3 regions of the Streptomyces sp. NPDC034049 genome follow, and region 3 is predicted to be linked to each of the others. Evidence: riboswitches for the same ligand, from Rfam matches in the RefSeq annotation. Region 3 holds a riboswitch; each other region holds the start of a gene.
What was found. A riboswitch is a leader RNA that binds a small molecule or an ion and turns the genes downstream of it on or off. The one in region 3 is predicted to bind cyclic di-AMP.

Region 1: it holds a riboswitch for cyclic di-AMP, as region 3 does, so the genes downstream of both, ACZ52C_RS21580 (M23 family metallopeptidase) here and ACZ52C_RS16695 (transglycosylase family protein) in region 3, are expected to answer to the same signal.
Region 2: it holds a riboswitch for cyclic di-AMP, as region 3 does, so the genes downstream of both, ACZ52C_RS15980 (M23 family metallopeptidase) here and ACZ52C_RS16695 (transglycosylase family protein) in region 3, are expected to answer to the same signal.

Annotation. Positions count from the first base shown of each region.
Region 1 is NZ_JBVISJ010000007.1:137,024-142,417, forward strand. It holds gene ACZ52C_RS21570 (M16 family metallopeptidase) at 1-1,359, shown strand, start outside; gene ACZ52C_RS21575 (M16 family metallopeptidase) at 1,356-2,744, shown strand; cyclic di-AMP (ydaO/yuaA leader) riboswitch at 2,947-3,117, shown strand; gene ACZ52C_RS21580 (M23 family metallopeptidase) at 3,131-3,919, shown strand; gene ACZ52C_RS21585 (GntR family transcriptional regulator) at 4,125-4,829, shown strand; gene ACZ52C_RS21590 (HPr family phosphocarrier protein) at 5,000-5,281, opposite strand.
Region 2 is NZ_JBVISJ010000004.1:619,686-625,079, forward strand. It holds gene ACZ52C_RS15970 (tyrosine-protein phosphatase) at 1-545, opposite strand, end outside; gene ACZ52C_RS15975 (alpha-galactosidase) at 802-2,877, shown strand; cyclic di-AMP (ydaO/yuaA leader) riboswitch at 3,180-3,338, shown strand; gene ACZ52C_RS15980 (M23 family metallopeptidase) at 3,343-4,350, shown strand; gene ACZ52C_RS15985 (rhamnogalacturonan lyase family protein) at 4,599-5,394, shown strand, end outside.
Region 3 is NZ_JBVISJ010000005.1:92,986-98,379, forward strand. It holds gene eno (phosphopyruvate hydratase) at 1-102, opposite strand, end outside; gene ACZ52C_RS16695 (transglycosylase family protein) at 526-1,212, opposite strand; cyclic di-AMP (ydaO/yuaA leader) riboswitch at 1,217-1,416, opposite strand; gene ACZ52C_RS16700 (transglycosylase family protein) at 1,599-2,636, opposite strand; gene ACZ52C_RS16705 (cytochrome P450 family protein) at 2,856-4,145, opposite strand; gene ACZ52C_RS16710 (nucleoside triphosphate pyrophosphohydrolase) at 4,234-5,250, opposite strand.

The sequences.
Region 1 (5,394 bases), on a different contig from region 3:
TCCGAAGGCCTGACAGTGAGGGAGCACCGCCTGGCCAACGGCCTGCGCGTGGTGCTCTCCGAGGACCACCTGACCCCGGTCGCCGCCGTGTGCCTCTGGTACGACGTCGGTTCGCGGCACGAGGTGGAGGGCCGCACGGGCCTCGCCCACCTCTTCGAGCACCTGATGTTCCAGGGCTCGGGCCAGGTCAAGGACAACGGCCACTTCGAGCTGGTCCAGGGCGCGGGCGGTTCGCTGAACGGCACCACCAGCTGGGAGCGCACCAACTACTTCGAGACCATGCCCACCCACCAGCTGGAGCTCGCGCTGTGGCTGGAGGCCGACCGGATGGGCAGCCTGCTGCTCGCGCTCGACCAGAAGAACCTGGACAACCAGCGGGCCGTCGTCAAGAACGAGCGCCGCCAGCGGTACGACAACGTGCCCTACGGCACCGCCTTCGAGAAGATCTTCCGCCTGGCCTACCCGGTGGGCCACCCTTACCGGCACACGCCGATCGGCTCGATGGACGACCTGGAGGCGGCCAGCCTGGAGGACGCCCAGCAGTTCTTCAGGACGTACTACGCGCCCAACAACGCCGTCCTGTCGATCGTCGGCGACATCGACCCGGAGCAGACCCTCGCCTGGGTCGAGAAGTACTTCGGCTCCATCCCCTCCTACGACGGCAAGCCGGCGCCCCGCGACGGCGCGCTGCCCGACGTCATGGGCGCGCAGCTGCGCGAGGTGGTCGAGGAGAACGTGCCCGCGCGCGCGTTGATGGCCGCCTACCGTCTCCCGGAGGACGGCACGCGCGCGTGCGACGCGGCCGACCTGGCCCTGACCATCCTCGGCGGCGGCGAGTCCTCCCGCCTCTACAACCGGCTCGTCCGCCGCGACCGTACCGCCGTGACGGCCGGCTTCGGCCTGCTGCGGCTGGCCGGCGCGCCCTCCATGGCGTGGATGGACGTGAAGACCTCGGGCGACGTCGAGGTGCCCGTCATCGAGGCCGCCGTCGACGAGGAGCTCGCCCGGTTCGCGGCCGAGGGCCCCACGGCGGAGGAGATGGAGCGCGCCCAGGCCCAGTTGGAGCGCGAGTGGCTGGACCGGCTCGGCACGGTCGCGGGCCGCGCCGACGAACTGTGCCGGTACGCGGTCCTGTTCGGCGACCCCAAGCTCGCCCTGACGGCCGTCGACCGGGTCCTGGAGGTGACGGCCGACGAGGTCCAGGAGATCGCCAAGGCGCGCCTGCGGCCCGACAACCGCGCGGTGCTCGTCTACGAGCCCGTCGCCAGCGAGGAGGACGCCGAAGAGGGCGCCGAAGACGAGACCGCCGCGGCCGAGGCCGCCGGAACCACCGACGAGACCGAGGAGTCGGCGAAGTGACCGAGCTCGCGACCATGGACTTCCACCCGCAGCCCCAGGCCGGCGAGGCCAGGCCCTGGGCGTTCCCGGCGCCCGAGCGCGGCACCCTGGACAACGGCATGACCGTGCTGCGCTGCCACCGCCCCGGCCAGCAGGTCGTCGCCGTCGAGGTGCTCCTCGACGCGCCCCTGGACGCCGAGCCCGCCGGCATCGAGGGCGTCGCCACCATCATGACCAGGGCCTTCTCCGAGGGCACCGACAAGCACACGGCCGAGGAGTTCGCCGCCGAGCTGGAGCGGTGCGGCGCCACCCTCGACTCGCACGCCGACCACCCGGGCGTACGCCTGTCCCTCGAAGTGCCCGTCTCGCGGCTGGAGAAGGCCCTCGGCCTGCTCGCCGACGCCCTGCGGGCCCCCGCGTTCGAGGACGGCGAGATCGAGCGGCTGGTGGCCAACCGGCTCGACGAGATCCCGCACGAGACCGCCAACCCCGGCCGCCGGGCCGCCAAGGAGCTCTCCAAGCAGCTGTTCCCGGCCACCTCCCGGATGTCACGGCCCCGCCAGGGCAGCGAGGAGACCGTCGAGGGCATCGACTCCGCGGCCGTTCGCGCCTTCTACGAGCGGCACGTGCGCCCCGCGACGGCCACCGCCGTGGTCGTCGGCGACCTCACCGGGGTCGACCTCGACACGCTGCTCGCCGACACCCTGGGCGCCTGGACCGGCTCCCCGGCCGCGCGGCGACCCGTGCCGTCGGTGAGCGCCGACGACACCGGGCGCGTGATCATCGTGGACCGACCCGGTTCCGTGCAGACCCAGTTGCTCATCGGCCGGGTCGGCGCCGACCGGCACGACCGGGTGTGGCCGGCCCAGGTGCTCGGCACCTACTGCCTCGGCGGCACCCTCACCTCCCGCCTGGACCGCGTCCTGCGCGAGGAGAAGGGCTACACCTACGGCGTGCGGGCGTTCGGCCAGGTGCTGCGGGCCGCGCCCGACGGTTCGGGCATCGCGATGCTCGCCATCAGCGGCTCCGTCGACACCCCCAACACCGGGCCCGCGCTGGACGATCTGTGGACGGTGCTGCGCACCCTCGCCGCCGAGGGCCTGACGGACGCCGAGCGCGATGTCGCCGTGCAGAACCTGGTCGGGGTCGCCCCCCTCAAGTTCGAGACGGCCGCGGCCGTGGCGAGCACGCTGGCCGACCAGGTCGAGCAGTACCTGCCGGACGACTACCAGTCGACGCTGTACCGCCAACTCGCCGCCACCGGCACCGTGGAGGCCACCGCGGCGGCCGTGAGCGCCTTCCCGGTGGACCGTCTGGTGACCGTCCTCGTCGGGGACGCCGCGCAGATCGAGGAGCCGGTCAGGGCCCTCGGAATCGGCGAAGTCACCGTCGTCCCGGCCGAGTAGGGGCGGCCGGACGGACGCGTGTCAGTGGGGCCCTGGTGACGGAAGAGTCACCAGGGCCCCTGTTTGTCCGTATTGATGGCGGAGGTTGTGTGTCTGACCTGTGGCGTAGTTAACAAATCCCGTGATCCGTTTGTTATTTCGAAGACGGCCCACTTAGCGTCGGTCCGGCTGTTCGTCAGAAGTTCGCCGCAGCCGCGGCACCGGACAGTCATCGCCGAGTCCCCATGGCGTGAGCCAGGGGAGCCGGGGACCCACCGAAGTCCCTGGGGTGAATCGGGTGCCCTTCGCGAGCGACGCGAAACGAGGGGTAGCCGTAGGAGACCTTCCTGCTCCGAACCCGTCAGCTAACCCGGTAGGCGAGAAGGAAGGAAAGGACCAGCCACTTCATGGCGTTCACCCGCGCCCCCGGGAAGCACCGCCGTCCCGGCCGTGTGCAGCGCACGACCACGAGGAACGTGGGCGTTGCCGCTCTCACCACCACCGGTGTCCTCGGCACCCTCGCCGGCCCCGCGCTCGCTGCGGAGGAGCCCGCCGTCGAGCAGACCGGCCTGAACCAGATCATCATCCTCGGCGACACGGTCGCCGACCAGGTCGACGCCCAGGCCGTGGCCCAGCAGCAGGCCGCCGAGGTCGCCGCCGTCAAGAAGAAGGCGCAGGAGGAGGCCAGGAAGGCCGCCGCCGAGAAGGCCGAGCAGGAACGTGCCGCCGCCAAGGAGCGCGAGGAGATCAAGGCCCGTGCCGCCCGCGCGGCCGAGCGCGAGCGCCTCAACGCCTACGTCGCCCCCATCAGCGGCTCCTACATCTCCACCGGCTACAAGGCCGGCGGTGCCGTCTGGTCCTCCGGCAGCCACACCGGTGTCGACTTCCACGCCGCGTCCGGCACGGCCGTCCACGCGGTCGGCTCCGGCACCGTCGTCGAGGCGGGCTGGGGCGGTGCCTACGGCAACAACATCGTCATCAAGATGAACGACGGCACGTACACCCAGTACGGCCACCTGTCGTCCATCGGCGTCTCCGTCGGTCAGACGGTCACCCCCGGCCAGCAGATAGGCCTCTCCGGGGCCACCGGCAACGTCACCGGCCCCCATCTGCACTTCGAGGCCCGGACGTCGGCCGAGTACGGCTCGGACATCGACCCCGCCGCGTACCTGCGCTCGCACGGCGTGAACGTCTGACGCGCGCCCCCGCTTCCCAGGAGGCCCCGGCTCACCGAGCCGGGGCTTTCCTTGTTGTGGTGACCCACCACTTGTGACGCACCTCCTGTCCAAAAAATATCCCTGGATTCCGGTCCGCCGTCGGAAATTCCGTCTTCCTGCAATAGAGTCGCTGGAACACACGTCAATCATCGACGTTTCACGGGGATTAAGGCGGAGGTCGGTCATGCGTATTCCGGCGCACTCGGTATGCACGGCGATCCGTGATGACATCGTCGCGGGTGTCTACGAGCGCGGCAGCCGGCTCACCGAGGAACTGCTCGCCCGCCGGTACGGCGTCAGCCGGGTGCCCGTGCGCGAGGCGCTGCGCACGCTGGAGGCCGAGGGGTTCGTGGTGACCCGCCGGCACGCGGGCGCGTGCGTCGCCGAGCCGACCGAGCAGGAGGCCGCCGACCTGCTGGAGATGCGCATGCTGCTGGAGCCCCTGGGGGCCGCCCGCGCCGCGCAGCGCCGCACAGAGGCGCACCTCAAGGTGTTGCGGGGACTGGTCAGGTTGGGCCAGGAGCGGGCCAGGAGGGGCAACAGCGAGGATCTGCGCTCGCTGGGCGGCTGGTTCCACGAAACGCTCGCGCAGGCCTCCGGCAGCCCCGCCCTGACCTCGACACTCGCCCAGCTCCGGCACAAGATCGCCTGGATGTACGTGGTCGATGCGCCGGCCGACCCCGGGGAGTCCTGGGCGGAGCACGGCGGCATCGTGGACGCGGTCGCGCGCGGCGACGGCGACCGGGCCCGCGCGATCACGTCCCTGCACACCGAGCGGGCCACCGCCGCGCACCGGCTCCGATTTCCGGCCGGGTCCGGCGGGGCGGAGCGCCCGGAACGTGTGAGGACTTCGCAACACCCCGTAAACATGCCGAGCCTGCGGCATTAACACGGGCGCCGTATACAAAGAGGGAAGAATTCCGAGGGGCATTTTTCCTGCTGCCCGCAGAACGGAAAAATGATGGAATGCGAAGGGCCCGCCCGATAAATCGGACGAGCCCTTCGATGTGTGTGCGGGGCGGCTTTTCAGGCCTTTCCGCTTCGGTGGTCCGCTCGCTCTCAGACCGTCTCGGGGAGCTCTTCGAGCCCCTCGGCGACGAGCTTCGCCAGACGGTCGAGCGCGGCGTCCGCGCCCTCGGCGTCGGAGGCGAGCACGATCTCCTCGCCGCCCTGGGCGCCGAGGCCCAGGACCGCGAGCATGGAGGCCGCGTTGACGGGGTTCCCGTCGGCCTTGGCGATCGTCACGGGGATACCGGAGGCCGTGGTGGCCCGGACGAAGATGGATGCGGGTCGGGCGTGAAGGCCCTCGGCCCAGCCGACGTTGACGCGGCGCTCAGCCATGTGATGCTGCCCTTCAGGTGTCTCGGGTGGTGCAGAGAGGTCTAGACCGGTTGTCTAGACCAGTTTTCCATATGGCGCGACGCACCGGAACGGGCCCACGGCCTGACCGCGAA
Region 2 (5,394 bases), on a different contig from region 3:
ATGGCCTCGCGCTCCACGCCCACGGCGAGCAGGGTGATGGCGACGGAGAGGCCCGCGCGGTCCTTGCCCGCCGCGCAGTGCATCAGCGCGGGCACGCTGTCCTCGGCCAGCGCGTGCAGCACCCGGGAGTGCTCCGCCGTGCGCTGCTTGATGATCGTCCGGTAGGAGGCGATCATCCGGCCGGCCCCCTTGCCGTCGTCCAGCAGGGCGCGCAGCTGGTCCAGGTCGCCGTCGCGGACCATCTTCCAGAACTCGGCGCCGTCCGCCGGGTCGCTCAGCGGCAGGTTCACATTGCGGACGCCGGGCAGCTCGACGTCCGGGCCCTCCAGCTTCTGGTCGGCCGCGTTGCGGAAGTCGAAGACCGTGTGCAGGCCCAGTGAGGCCAGGAACGCGGCGTCCTCGTCGGTCGCGTGCGCCAGGTGGCCGCTGCGGAACAGCACTCCGTGACGCACCCGACGGCCGTCCACGGTCGGCAGACCGCCCACATCCCGGAAATTGCGCACTCCGGTCAGCTCGGGTTCGGTCGACGGGATCTGCTGCGTCACTGGGGCTCCCTCCCATCCGTCCGTCCGCGTTGGGCGCCGACGGGCGCGCACTCGACATCGAGGCGCGCCCTCGACGATACGACATGGGTGTGTACGCCAATGAGTTGTCCACAGCCGGGCGCGGGGGGCCGGAGCGGTTGTCCACAGGCCGCTCGGCCGACGCGGCCGAGGTTGTCCACAGGCTCCGTCGACCGCCCGCTGCGACCTGCGATGATGTTGAAGCCCGATCGCACCTGTTCGAATCTGTGGGGGCTTGATGTTGGAAATCGGCGCAGACGGCCGGACCTGGATGCTCACCGGGCCCAGGAGCAGCTATGCCCTGCGGCTCACCGAGAACGACGAGCTGCTGCATCTGCACTGGGGTCCCCGGATCGCCCTCGCGGACGCCGAGGAGCTGGCCGGCCGGCAGCGGCTGCCGTACTGGCCGTTCGAGGCCCCGGTCGACGGACACGAGGAGTACCCCGTCGAGGGCGGCCCCCGCTTCACCCGCCCGGCGCTCTCCGTGCGCACGGACGAGCGGCGCGGCACCGAGTGGACCTTCCGGGAGTACGAGGCCGACGGCGACGAGCTGCGGCTGCGGTTCACCGACGACGGACTCGGGATCACCCTGCACTACCGGATGCGCGACGACGTGGTCGAGCGCTGGGTCACCCTGGTCAACGAGGGTCCGGCGGCGGAGCTGTTGCGGGCCGACTCGGCGACCTGGACCCTGCCGCGGCGCGAGGAGGAGCCCTGGCGCCTCTCCCAGCTGCACGGGCGGTGGGCGGCCGAGTCCCGCCTCGTGCGCGCCGACCTCACCTACGGCGAGAAGGTCATCGGCAGCCGCCGCGGGCACACCGGGCACCAGCACCTGCCCTGGGTCGCCCTCGACACCGACGCCACCGAGGAGCGCGGCGAGGTCTACGGCTGCGCCCTCGGCTGGTCGGGTTCCTGGCGGATCGCGGTGGCCCAACTCCCGGACGCGCGCGTGCAGATCACCGGCGGCGCCGGATACGACGAATCGGGACTGCTGCGGCTGGAGACGGGCGGGACCTTCACCACGCCCGTCTTCGCGGGCCTCTGGAGCGACGGCGGCTTCGGCGGGGCGAGCCGCGCCTGGCACGCCTACCAGCGGGCGTACGTCATCCCGGACGCCGACCAGGACCGGCCGGTGCTCTTCAACTCCTGGGAGGCAACCGAGTTCGACATCTCCGAGGAGCAGCAGGGAGCCCTCGCGCGGCGGGCTGCGGCCATGGGGGTCGAGCTGTTCGTGGTGGACGACGGCTGGTTCGGGGCGCGGACCAGCGACCGGGCCGGCCTCGGCGACTGGACACCCAATCCCGACCGCTTCCCGAAGGGGCTGCGGCCGCTCGCCGACCATGTGCACGCCCTCGGGATGCAGTTCGGCATCTGGGTCGAGCCGGAGATGGTCAATCCGGACAGCGAGCTGTACCGGGCGCACCCAGAATGGGCACAGTTCCAACCGGGCCGAAAGCGGACAGAACTGCGCAATCAGCTCGTCCTCAATCTCGCGCGCGAGGACGTGCGGGAGTACCTGTGGGAACGGCTCGACACCCTTCTGTCCAGCGCGCCGATCGACTATGTGAAGTGGGATTTCAACCGCTGCTTCACCGACGCGGGCTGGCCGGGGGAGCCCTATCCGCAGAAGCTCTGGGTCGAGCACGTGCACGCCTTCTACGCCCTGCTGGACCGGCTGCGGGCCGCGCACCCGGGGGTCGCCTTCGAGTCGTGCTCGGGTGGCGGCGGCCGGATCGACCTCGGGGTCATGACGCGGACGGACCAGGTGTGGACCTCCGACAACACCGACCCGCTCGACCGGCTCGCCATCCAGCACGGCTTCAGCCAGGTCCATCCGGCCCGGGCCATGGCCGCGTGGGTCACCGACAGCCCGAACAACCAGCTCAACGGGCGGGTCAGCTCGCTGCGGTTCCGGTTCGTCAGCGCCATGGCGGGTGTGCTCGGCGTGGGCGGCGACCTCACCGAGTGGAGCGAGGAGGAGCTGGCCGAGGCCCGGGAGTGGGTCGAGCTGTACAAAAGGATCCGGCCGGTCGTGCAGCGCGGCGACCTGTACCGGCTGCGGCCGCCGACGGGCGGGCTGAGCGCCGTGCAGTACGTCCACGGGGACGATGTCGTCGTCCTCGCCTGGCTCCAGGCGCAGCACTACGGCGAGCCGCTCGCCCCGCTGCGGCTGCGCGGGCTGGACCCGACACGGACGTACGAGTGCCGCGAAACGGGCGAAAAGTACCGGGGTGCCGTGCTGGCGCATCACGGATTGCCGACCGGGCTGCGCGGCGACTTCGATGCGACGGTTGTCCGACTCCGTCGCACTTGAGCCTTCTGTCCGAAATACTGCCGTTAATCCAACAAACCCTGGAATAAAGCCTACTGGGCCGTAGGTGCGTGAGCAGCGTCATATTCGTGACGTTCCGTTGCCGTCATGTCCACGTAATTCGGGCGGATTTCCAGGGAGGTTGGAATGCGCCCTGGACCGGTCTATTACGGAGCGTGATGGTGAATTGAAGTAAGGATCAGGGGAAAAGACGCACAGGAAGTCCCCATGGTTGTCTCTGTGGCCACAAGTCGCTTACGTTCGGCGTCAATCCGGACGGACGCCCAATCCTGCCGCCGACCGGAGCCGCGTACCGACCAGATCCACGGCAGGAGCGGGGGACCCACAGGAATCACCGCCTGTTCCGGTCTCCGGAACGGCTAGGGGTACAGCCGTGCGCAAGCACGGCCGGACATCTCCAGTCCGCACCCGACAGCTCACCTCGCAGGCGCCGGAGAGGAATTCGTCATGCCCGCGAAGGGTAAGCACCGCCGTCCGAAGCCCCAGCGCTTCACTCGCTCGATCGCCGCCGCCGGCACCGGTGGCGCGGCGCTCGCGCTGCCGCTGATCGGAGCCGCCGGCGCCCACGCCGCGACCCCGTCCACCGCTGCCTCGGGTGTTTCCGAGAAGCCGACCACGATCGCCGCCGAGAAGGCCGCGGTCGAGGCGGGCGCACGGATCGAGCAGGCCGAGAAGGCCGCGCAGGCGCAGAAGGGCACCACCAAGAAGGCGGCGCCCAAGACCTATTCGGTGAAGGTCGGCGACTACCTCGCGAAGATCGCGGACGAGCAGAACGTCGAGGGTGGCTGGAAGCGGCTGTACTCGGACAACCGGGAGGCGGTCGGTTCCGACCCCTCGCTGATCCACCCGGGGCTGAAGCTGTCGATCGGTGAGCGGGCCGCGTCGAGCGAGACGTCGCGCTCGTCGTCGAAGCCGCAGCTGTCGCAGTCCTCGAAGCCCAGCGAGCCCGCCAAGGCGCCGAAGCCCTCCGCTCCCGCGAAGCAGGAGTCGAAGGACACCCAGGCGTCGACCTCCACGGCGAGCGGCCAGTCCTCGTCGTCCAACGCCTCCGGCTTCAGCCGGCCCATCACGGGCGCGACCGTCGGCACCGCGTACAAGACCGCCGGCAGCATGTGGTCCAGCGGCTACCACACGGGCGTCGACTTCGTGGCCCCGACCGGGACCAGCCTCAAGGCCGTGGGGGCGGGCACCGTCGTCTCCGCCGGCTGGGGCGGCGCGTACGGCAACCAGGTCGTGATCAGACTCGCCGACGGCTACTACGCCCAGTACGCCCACCTGTCCTCGATCTCCGTCTCCGCGGGTCAGGTGGTCAGCGGTGGGCAGCAGATCGGCCTCTCCGGCGCGACCGGCAACGTCACCGGACCGCACCTGCACTTCGAGATCCGCACCTCCCCGAACTACGGCTCGGACATCGACCCGCTGGCCTACCTCCGCTCGAAGGGCGTCGGCGTCTGACGACCCCGCCCCCTGGCTGACGTCATCTCCACCCGGCGTCCGACGACACCTTCGCCCGGCGTCCGACGTCACCTCCATCCGGCGCCCGCATGCCGAAGGCCGGTCCCTGTGATCAGGGACCGGCCTTCGGCGTTTCATGATCACCGTGTTGCGGTCGTGTGGCATGGCCGAGCGAAGCCTCGACAGTGCCGCGAGAGGCGGGGACAGTGATCCGCGTAAGCGCTTTCTGTCTCTGTGAAGGAGTGTCGGTGCGTACTGCCCGACGTCGAAGAACCGTCTTCCTGACCGCGGCCGCCCTGTTCGCCGGTCTCTTCTCCACACCCGGCGGCCATGCCGCGGAGAGACCTCGCCGGGTCGTGGAGAACCTGGACCGGGGCCTGGTCGCCGTACCGTCCGACGGCGGGACCTTCCTCAGCTGGCGGCTGCTCGGCACGGAGTACGCCCGCCGCGGCGACGCGATCGGCTTCAACGTCTACAAGGGCCGCAAGCGGCTGAACCGGGCGCCGATCACCCGCTCGACGACCTACCGCGACACCAGCCCCGGCACGGGCGCGTACAGCGTGCGGGCCGTCGTCGACGGGCGGGAGGGAAAGCCGAGTCCGGCGCTGGTCCTCGGTCAGGGGTACGCCGAGATCCCGCTCGCCGCGGCGGAGGGCTACACCGTGCAGCACGCCTGGCCCGGCGACCTCGACGGGGACGGACGGTACGAGCTGGTGGTGAGCAGGCTCTCGCAGACCAGGGACCGGCCCGACCTGCTGGAGGCGTACAGGCTGACCGGCGAGCGGCTGTGGCGCGTCGACCTCGGCCCCGGCTCGTACACCCAGGTCGGCGGGAACGGCGCCAACGACCCGGCGCCCGCCGCGATCAGCGGATCCACGCCGATCGGCGGGTACCGCAACGACGACAACGTGACCGTGTTCGACCTGGACGGCGACGGCCGGGCCGAGGTGCTGGCGCACACGGCCGCCGGCGCGACCTTCGCGGACGGCACGCGGGTCACCGCCGACTCGCCCGCCCGGCAGTTCGTCTCCGTCGTCGACGGCG
Region 3 (5,394 bases):
ACGACCGGTGCTGCCGTCGTCGAGGCCGACCTCGACCTCGACGGTGGGGTTGCCTCGCGAGTCGAGGATTTCCCGGGCTACGACGACGTCGATGGACGGCACGAGCATCTCCTTCATGGGATGTGACGCGGAAGTGCGGGGCCCGCGGGCCTTGCGACTAGAGCCTAACCGCCCCGGGCTCGTCGGCAGCCGACCGACCGTCCCGTGGACAGACAGACCGTACCCATTGTTCCAGTCCGGAACAAAGGGGGGTCGGCCAGAAAGTGAACAGAAAGAAGGAGCGGACATGAAAAAGCCCCGCCCCGGTGCGTACGGGGGAATGCGCACCGGGGCGGGGAGCCCGTGGGGGACGGGGGGACGGCCCTCACGAGGTCTTCACCATGGAGGACACGGATGTGAGCGGGCTGTGGTTCAGCTGGGAAGCGGCCCGATTTCTCGGCCCAGCCGAACCCGCCCCGCCTGCCCGGCCGTGGGGGCGGCCGTGGGGGACGGCAGACGCGTGGCGACCGTCGCCTTCGTCGCGGGTCAGCTCAGGTGGAGCTGCTGGCCCGGGTAGATGAAGTCGGCGTCGTCGATGATGTCCTTGTTCAGCTCGAAGAGCTTCTCCCAGCCACCCTTGACGTTCTTCTTCGCGGCGATGCCGCTGAGGGTGTCGCCGGTGACGACCTTGTACTCGCCGTCGCCCTTCTTGACCTTCTTGCCGGTCGGGGTCTCGACGGTGGCGCGCTCGGAGGAGCGGGAGGCGCGGGTGTCCTCGGTGCTCTTCTTGGTGCTCTCCTGCGTGCTCTGCTGCGAGGAGCCGGAGTTCGAGGAGGAGGCGGCGGCGCCGTCGTACGAGGCGCCGGACAGGCCCTTGCCGCAGACCGGCCAGGCACCCTTGCCCTGGCCCGCGAGGACCTTCTCGGCGATCGCGATCTGCTGGGCCTTGGTCGCCTGGTTCGCGGTGGAGGCGTACTGCGTACCACCGTAGGCGGCCCAGGTGGAGGCCGAGAACTGCAGACCGCCGTAGTAGCCGTTGCCCGTGTTGATGGACCAGTTGCCGCCGGACTCGCACTGGGCGACGGCGTCCCACTCGGAGGCGGTGGCGGCCGAGGCGCTGCCGGCGGCCATCAGCGGGGCTGCGATGGCGGCGGCGCCGGTGACGCCGGCGACGGCGATGGCACGAGCGGCCTTGGACGGACGGCGGTGCTTGCCCTTGCTGGAAAACAGCATGGAGAGATCCCCTCACCGACGCCTGCGAGGTGAGCTGTCGGGTTCGGGCCGGTTGAGTTGCCCGGCCGCGCCCGCTCGCCTCTCGGCTCACGTCGCGCGGCTTCACCCCGAGCCGGTTCCGGACGTACGCCCCCGAAGGGCCGCAACCACCGGACCCGGCACTTACCTTGGGTCCCCCGCTCCTGCCTACGGCGCTTGACGCGACGACTGTTCCTTGCGGCCGTTGGCAGGATTCGGCGTACCGACCGCAGGGGCCCGCTGTGGCGAGCGGTCACGACCGTAAACACGTGATTGCCCGGATTTCAAAGACGATCAGGGGGTCTGTGATTCATCTCCCACCTAGATCAAAACGGGCATTCAGGGGCGAAAAGTGACGCGAACTGTCGCTACTTTTCGCCCGTTTCGGCACCGACTTCAAGGGTCTGACCGGGAAGGATGAGGTCCGGGTCGGTTCCCACGGTGCTCTCGTTCTCGGAGTACAGCTCGCGCCACCCGCCGTTCAGGTCGAGCGAGTTCGCGATCCGCGTCAGACTGTCGCCCGCACGGACGGTGTAGGCGCCGTCCACGGCCTCCCGCGCCGCGTCGCCGCCGCGGGAGGCGTGACGGCCCGAGGGGGCGGGGTCGGCGGTGCGGGAGCCGTCGGCCGCGTCCGTGCCGGCCTCCGCGTCGGCGGTGTCCTCGTCGGCGCTGGCGCCACGATGGCGACCGGTACCGGCTTCGCTCCCCCCGGCCGAAGAGTCGTCACTCTGTGACGACTTGTCCGCATTCGCACCCTCGGAGTCCGTGGAATCGCCCGAGTCGGCGTCGGCCTTGGCCTTGGTGGACCCCTCGACGGCCTCGGGGGTCGAGTCGGCGGACTTGGCCGAGTCGGACCCGTCGACCTCTTCGGCGGAAGTGGAGGAATCGTACGAACCAGAAGAGTCAGAGGAATCGGATGAGTCCGAAGAGCCAGACCTATCGGATGAATCAGGAGAACCGGACGTTCCGGAGGAACCGCCCGCCTTCGTCGAGTCGTCCGCGACGCCCGTGTCCACGTCGGCGGAACCGGAGTCGCCGTCGAGGTTGTGGAGCAGGCCGCAGGTGGCCCAGACGCCTACGCCCTGGTCGGCGAGGACCTTCTCGGCGACGGCTATCTGCTGCGAGCGGCTGGCCTGGTCGGCGCTTGTCGCGTAGTCGAGGCCGCCGTACTTCTCCCAGTTCGCCTGGGTGAGCTGGAGGCCGCCGTAGCGTCCGTTCCCGGTGTCCGCGCTCCAGGAGCCACCGCTCTCGCACTCCGCCACCTGGTCCCAGGTGGTTCCGCTGGCCGCGCTCGCGCCGGTGGCGCCGAGCAGGGGGATCGCGATGGCCGAGCCGGTCACTCCGGCGGCGACGAGGAGAGCGGGAGCCTGACGGGGGCGACGGTGTCGACCGTTCCCGGAGAGCATGCGGTTGCCTTTCACGCGACAGCAGTGGCCGGTGCGAAGGGTGTGGGGTGACCCCTTCGCACTGACGTGTGAACGTAGCGGGAGTCGATCAGTTGTCACAAGTTAATGCAGCGCAGATCACGTGAAGATCACGGACTTGAGGGAGTGTCACTTTCCGTCGCGGAATGCGGTAGTGCTACGGGCTGCCCGGGTACTACTACGTACCGCTCATGACCCGGGTCACGAAATGCCCTCGGACCGCCCCTGCGGGGTGAATTGCACCGGAAGCGTGCGCAATCCGCGCATGATGAGCCCTCCCCGCCATCTCAGATCGGCCGGTTCCACCGCCAGTCGGAGGTCGGGGAGGCGGGTGAGGAGGGTGGCCAGGGCGGTCTGGCCTTCGAGGCGGGCGAGGGGGGCGCCGAGGCAATAGTGGATGCCGTGGCCGTAGCCGAGGTGCTGGTTGTCGCGGCGGGAGAGGTCGAGGGTGTCGGGGTCCTCGAAGCGGGCCGGGTCGCGGTCGGCGGCGGCGAGGACGACGAGGACGGGGTCGCCCTGGGCGATGTCCTGCCCGCCGATGGTGAGGGGGCGGGTCGCGAAGCGCCAGGTGGCCAGCTCGACGGGGCCGTCGTAGCGCAGGAGTTCCTCGACGCCGGTCTCGAGCAGCGCGCTCTCCCCGGCGGTGAGGGAGGTCTGGAGGCGGGTGCGCTGGTCGGGGTGGGTGAGCAGGGCGTAGGTGCCGTTCCCGATGAGGTTGACGGTGGTCTCGAAGCCGGCGAAGAGCAGGATGAAGGCCATGGCCGCGGCCTCGTTCTCGGTGAGGTGCTCGCCGTGGTCGGAGGCGCGGATGAGGCCGGAGATGAGGTCCTCGCCGGGGGCGGGGTGCTCGGTGAGGCCTTCGCGCTTGCGGTGGATGAGGTCGGCGAGGTAGCCGCGCATCTTCTTCACCGAGCGCGCGACGCCGCCCCTCGGGCCGCCGCCGTGACGGATCATCATGCCCGCCCAGTCCCGGAAGTTGTCCTGGTCCTCGCGGGGCACGCCGAGGAGGTCGCAGATCGCGTAGATGGGCAGGGGGAAGGCGAAGTCGTGGATGAGATCGGCTTCGCCGGTCTCCGCGAAGCGGTCGATGAGCTGATCGGTCAACTCCTGGACCCGGGGGGCGAACTCGGCGACCCTGCGGGGCGTGAACGCCTTCGACACGAGTCGGCGCAGCCGTGTGTGGTCCGGCGGATCGATGTTGAGCAGATGGGTCATCAGCTCGGCCTTGCGCTCACCGGGGATACCGGTCTTCCCCTTGGCGTGGGCGGGCTCGTCGTGATGTGCGGGGTTCTTCGACAGACGCGCGTCGGCGAGGGCCTGCTTGGCGTCGGCGTAACGGGTGACCAGCCAGGCCTCCACACCACTGGGCAGCCGGGTCCGGTGCACCGGGGCGTGCTCCCGGAGCCAGGCGTACGCCGGGTAGGGGTCGGTGGCGAACTCCCAGGTGAAGAGGGAGGGCGCGGGGCTGGGGGACGAGGGACGATCGCTCACCCGTCGACGGTAGCGGGCCCCCCGACGACCGCCGTCACGGCCCGGCCTCCCTCGCACCGGGGCGGGGGTCTTCTCGCTCCGGGGCTTGTCAGCGCTCGTCCAGGCCCTCCGCGGAGCGGATCGCGTCGCGGTAGGTGCGGGCCGCCGCTCTCAGGGCCGCTTCCGGGTCTGTGCCCTCCGCTTCGGCTCGGGCGGCGAGGGTGAGGAGTTCGTAGCCGATGCCGTGGCCCTGGGGTATCGGGACGGGGAGGCCGGCCGTGCGGACGCGGGAGGAGAGTTTGGCGGCCAGGGCGAGGCCGGGCTGTCCCAGGGGGACTCCGTCGGTCACGGACTCGCGGCGTTTCTCCACGGCCTTCGTGCGCAGCCAGTGCGCCTTGACCTCCTCCGGGGTGGTGGCCGTGGCGTCGCCGAAGACATGGGGGTGGCGGTGGATGAGCTTGGTGATGATGCCGGCGGCGACGTCGTCGACGGAGAAGGGGGTGTCGGGGTCGTCCTCGGCGATGCGGGCGTGGAAGACGACCTGGAGGAGGACGTCGCCCAGTTCCTCGCGGAGTTCGTCGCGGTCGCCCTCCTCGATGGCCTCGACGAGTTCGTACGCCTCCTCGATGCCGTACTTGGCGAGACCCTTGTGGGTCTGCTGCGAGGACCAGGGGCATTCGGCGCGGATGCGGTCCATGACCTGCACCAGGTCGAGGAGGCGGGCACCCGGGAGGTCGTACGACGCCGGGAGCAGCTCCAGGGACGGCATCCGGACGCGGCCCGAGCCGGCGAGGCGGGCGAGGCCGTCGGTGAGGTCCGGTTCGCCCTCGGCCGTGGCCACCACGACCACCGTGCGGTCGCCGGCGCAGGCGTCGACCAGTTCCTCGGCCGTCGGGGTCGCCCGCTCGACCGTGACGCCGGCCTCGCGCAGATACGGGAGCTGGGGGTGCGCCTCGTCCGCGCACAGGACACGGTCCGCCCCGTGCAGTGCCTGCCAGGCGGGCCAGGACAGCAGGCCGGGTGCCACGCGGTGGCTGGTGGTGAGCAGGACGACCCGGCCGGGGTCGGAGGACGACGTCTCGGGGGTCGTGGGGGCGGGGTCGCCGCCGGGGCGGTGTGCGTTCACCCCACGAACGTAACCCACGTCACCGACGACCCCCGAAGTTGTCCACAGCCCCTGCGGAAAGGGCGAGCAAGTCAGAGCGGACCGGCCCGGGGGGACCGGTGAGGGCGGGTCGGCCGGGGGCACCGGTGGCGGCGAAGCAGCACC